2 regions of the Beijerinckia sp. 28-YEA-48 genome follow, and region 2 is predicted to be linked to the other one. Evidence: predicted binding sites of a transcription regulator. Region 2 holds the regulator's gene; the other holds the start of a gene.
The links. The regulator PhoB, encoded in region 2, activates phosphate uptake and scavenging genes when phosphate is short. The targets are predictions, from matches to a motif close to TGTCATNNANCTGTCAT.
Positions count from the first base shown of each region.

Region 1: BLW50_RS04650 (BtaA family protein) is a predicted target of PhoB. The motif match lies at 1,204-1,220, and genes of this name have one in related genera.

Region 1 covers NZ_FNSI01000001.1:977,553-979,950, reverse strand. Annotated here, with positions in the region: gene BLW50_RS04650 (BtaA family protein) at 1-1,149, opposite strand, end outside; gene BLW50_RS04645 (M15 family metallopeptidase) at 1,382-2,068, opposite strand; gene BLW50_RS04640 (GGDEF domain-containing protein) at 2,223-2,398, shown strand, end outside.
Region 2 covers NZ_FNSI01000001.1:3,973,578-3,975,975, forward strand. Annotated here, with positions in the region: gene pstB (phosphate ABC transporter ATP-binding protein PstB) at 1-72, shown strand, start outside; gene phoU (phosphate signaling complex protein PhoU) at 94-816, shown strand; gene phoB (phosphate regulon transcriptional regulator PhoB) at 863-1,591, shown strand; gene BLW50_RS18550 (GcrA family cell cycle regulator) at 1,667-2,212, opposite strand.

The DNA.
Region 1 (2,398 bases), 3.0 Mb from region 2:
CCAGCGCGATAGCAGGCGCTCGGGGATGCGGCCCGGCAGCAGGCGTTCGTCGGCGGCGGTGCGGAAGATGACGCGCGCGCCCGGCCGCGCCGTGCGGGTGATCTCCTCCCACAATTCGGTCAGATCGACATCGCTCATCCAATCCTGCGCGTCGAGCAGCACGTAGCAATCGGCGCTGGCCGACGGGCTCGTGTGCAGAAAGCGCGTCATCGACTGATGGCGCACATCGACGCGATGCGCCCGCGCCCGCACCGTCTCGAAATGGCGCGGCTGCAAATACGGCGGCAGGCTCGGATTATTGCCCGCGTCATAGCGGCGGGCGAAGGCCTGCCAGGCGAAATAATTGTCGGCGATGTCGAAATCGCAGCACAGGGTTTCGAGCCGCTTCTTCAGCACGGCCGCCATGCCCTCATCGCCAGCCAGCGCGCGATATTGCGCCGGCGGAATGCCAAGGCCGTAGAGCGACGCCGGATTGGCGACGATGCGGCGCAGCAGGAAGCTGTTGAACACCGGGGCATAATGTTTCTCGAACAGCTCGCGCTGCTCTTCGCGCGTCTTGGCCGAGAGGATGCGCTTGGGATCGCAACCATGCAGACGCGCCACCAGATGCGCCGCGCCGATGAAGGAGCCGAGCAAGCCGCTGCGATAAAAGCCGCGCGAGAAGGCGCCGATGCGGCGGCGTCCGGACAGGCTGCGTTTTTCCCAATAGCGCTGTGTCGTCTCGTCGAGCTGCGGCCGGACATGCTCTTGGTAGAGATCCATATTGTCGCGCCGATCGGCGGCGCCAAAGAAGCGATAGAATTCCTTATGGCTCGGCACGGCGCGCACCGCCGCGAGCTTCAGCCGATTGAGGGCGACATGGGCGCCGTTGAGATCAAGCGCCGTCACCTTGGCGGGACCGGCCACCAGATAGCTCATCACATTGCAGCCCCCAGAGGCGATGGTGACCACATGATCGGTGGGGCGGATCGCCAGCGCGTCCATGTCGACCACCGGATCTTCCCAGATCTGCGGATAAACCAGGCCGCGAAAAGCAAATGTGAACAGCCGCTCCAACACGCCTTCGCGCGACAGGGTGCCGTTTTTGTGCACGGCCTGTTTCAGATTGCTGGTGGTATGACGGCGGACGGCGGCGGCGATATCTGACAAGGGCGGGCTCCCGAACTGGCGGAGCCATCGCGCCGCCCATTGCCGGAGCCGGTTATGCGAGTCGCATGACGCTCGCGCGTCGGCCACATGACGGAAGCATGTCGCACGACATCACACCGACAAAACCCCTTTCGGAACAAGGTTGATGCCAGGACGATTGCGAAGACGATTGCGAAGACGATTCAAGACCGCGACATAGGGATGGGGATATGGGGATGGCGATATGGGTCGCTCAACGTGCCGTGATCGGCACGTCATAGGTCGGCTGCCGACCAGCTGGCGGATAGGAATAGTGCCACCATTCGCGCGCGTAATTCTTGAACCCGCGCGCCGCCATCATCCCATGCAGGAGCGCGCGATTGACCCGCGCGGCATCGGGCACAGCGGTTGAAACCGTCGCCGACATCGGATCGGAGAGATCGTAGGACGAGCCAAAGTCGAGCACGCGCCCGTCGGCCGTGGCGAGACCCAGATCAATCGCCGTACCGGTGGAATGAGATGAGTTTTTCGCGATATAGCCGGCGACAAACAACATGCTCTTATCGATATTGGGATAATACTGCGCCTTGGTCGCCTGGTCCGAGGGATCGGCGGCCCAGCGCACGAAAGCATCCGTCGCCCGTTGCGGCCGATAGCAATCCCACAGCACCAGCCGCAGTCCGCGCACCCGCGCATCAGCCTCGACCCGCGCCAGCGCCTCGGCCACCGGCTTGAACAGCCAGCATTCGGCCGCGCTATAGCCCGGCACCGGCCGGCCGTAAAAATTATTGCTGCCGGCGTAGCGCACGTCCTGCAAGGCGCCCGGCACCACATCGGCAACCCGCACGAAACCCGGCGGAAGCCCTTGGGCCGACGCCGGCAAAACAGCAGCGGCCGAAAGGGAGACAGCGACAATGGCGCGTCTGATCTGGCGTTTCATTGCGCACGGCTCCGGGGGCTTAGAGATTCTTCCTATCACAGAAGGGACGCGGCGCGTCCAAGAGCCCGGCCCATTTTATCTTCTTCAAATCGAAAAATTTAACGAATTATCTGTCTTATATAGAATAATTCGGCAGATGTTCCGTTAGGTACGATTGCTGACCTATGACGAAGTCACCTTCCTGCGGCAACATCACCCCAGCATGCTTCTCGATCAGTTTTCCATTCTCGTCGCGATCGGCTTCTCAGGGGCTTCCCTTGGGCTGACCTTGTTCATGATGTGGACCGTGGCCCGATCAGAGGCGCATTTGCTCGTCTGGTCCGTCGGCCT
Region 2 (2,398 bases):
GAAACCTCGAAGATCTTCATGTCGCCGGAACAGAAGCAGACGCAGGATTACATCACTGGCCGCTTCGGCTGAGACAGGATTCCGGAGATTATGATGACCACCGACCAACACACCGTAAAAGCCTATGACGAGGAGCTGCACTTCATCGGCAGCCGCCTCGCCGAAATGGGCGGGATCGCGGAGAAAATGCTTTATGACGCGATCGACGCGCTCTCGCGCCTCGATGCGGACCTGGCTCGCCGCACCATCGAACGCGACCCGAAGCTCGACGCCTTGCAGCGCGAGATCGAGGAGAAAGCCGTTCTCACTATCGCGCGGCGCCAGCCCATGGCTGTCGATCTGCGCGAACTCGTCGCCGCCATCCATATCGCTAGCGATCTGGAGCGTGTCGGCGATCTCTGCAAGAACATCGCCAAGCGGACAGCGAAGATTTCCGGCGATATGCGCGTGCCGCGCACGCTGGTCGGCCTCAAGCATATGGCCGATATCGCCGCCATCCAGCTGAAGAACGTTCTCGATGCCTATGCGCAAAAGAACGTGGCGCAGGCCGATGAAGTGTGGCGCCGCGATGCCGATGTCGATGCGCTGGAAGACTCCGTCTTCCGCGATCTTCTCACCTTCATGATGGAAGATCCGCGCAACATTTCGTTCTGCACCCATCTGCTGTTCTGTTCGAAGAACATCGAACGGATCGGCGATCACGCGACGAATATCGCAGAGACCGTGCATTACCTCGTCACCGGCGAACCGCTGCCGGTGGAGCGGCCCAAGGGTGGATCATCGGGCCTTGAACCTCAAGCAGCGGCAGCAAAGTAGAGGCTGATCCATGCAGACTTTCACGAATGAATCGAAACCCGTGTCAGTGAGTGACAGGCGTCCACGCAACGAGGCGACGGCCCCGCGCATCCTCATCGTTGAGGATGAGCCAGCCATCGCGCTGCTGCTTGCCTACAATCTGGAGGCGGCTGGATTCACCGTGGAGCGGATTGAACGGGGCGACGAGGCGGAAATCCGCCTCGCCGAAGAAGTGCCCGACCTTCTGATCCTCGACTGGATGCTTCCGGGGGTCTCGGGCCTCGAAATCTGCCGCAGGCTGCGGGCGCGCGAGATCACCAAGGGCCTACCGGTGATCATGCTCACCGCCCGTGGCGAGGAGCAGGAACGGATACGCGGCCTTTCGGTCGGCGCCGACGACTATGTGGTCAAGCCGTTCTCGGTGCCCGAGCTGATGGCGCGGGTGCATGCCTTGTTGCGTCGCTCGCGGCCGGAACGCATCGCCACCAAGCTGCAGCGCGGACCGATCGAGCTCGATCGCGAAACACGGCGCGTCCATCGCAACGGCCGCGAATTGCATCTGGGTCCGACCGAATTCCGGCTGCTTGAACATCTGATGGAAAAGCCCGGCCGCGTCTTCTCGCGCGCGCAATTGCTCGATGCCGTCTGGGGCCTGTCGATCGACATCGACGAGCGCACGGTCGACGTGCATATCGGCCGCCTGCGCAAGGCGATCAGCCGCGGGCGCGAGCGCGATCCGCTGCGCACCGTGCGCGGCGCCGGTTATTCCTTCGACGAAACCTTCGAGCGGGAATAGTCGGCCAGCACATTCGAAAAGAAAAAGGCGTGTGATTGAATCACACGCCTTTAAATTTTTCAGGCCGTCAGTTTCTCAGGAAGGCCGCATCAACATCTGCGGGTTCTTGGAACGATCGCGACGGCGATCCTGCGCCGGCTGATAGGCCATGCGCGAATGATAGGGGCAATAGGTCGCGCCGGGATCGGACTTGCCGCCGCAATAGCGGAATTCCGACGTCGCCGGATCGCCCAGCGGCCAGCGACACATGGACTCCTTGAGCTCCATGATCGTCACGCGCTCGGACATCGGCAGCACGACTTCCTCAATCGTCTTCAGCACCGGCGCTTCATAAGCGCGCGGGGCGAAGGCCAATGCGGTATTACCACGCACCATTCCACCACCCATCGAACTCGATCTCTGAACCGCCGCAGGCCGATGGACACGCGGCTGCGAAACGCGCGGGCGCGCCACCGTCGTGGACGGCGCTTTGACGCGACCGGACAATCCCAGCCGATGCACTTTGCCGATCACGGCATTACGCGTGATGCCGTTGCCGATCTCGGCGGCAATCTGACTTGCGCTATGACCATCCGACCAAAGTTTACGGAGCGTCTCAACGCGCTCATCGGTCCAGGACATTCTCTTCTCCTAAATCCGTTGCCGTGAATCCGTCTGGTTCGCCCCCCGGTTGAGCCGGTGAGCGATTGACGCATGTCACGCTTGCTGAAAGGTCCGCCGCACGAAATGTCGTAGTAGACAGCCCGGAATCTACACTAGCCGTAGAATCGCGCGCAAGAGTCCGGCTTCAATGTTCATGTGGGTGAA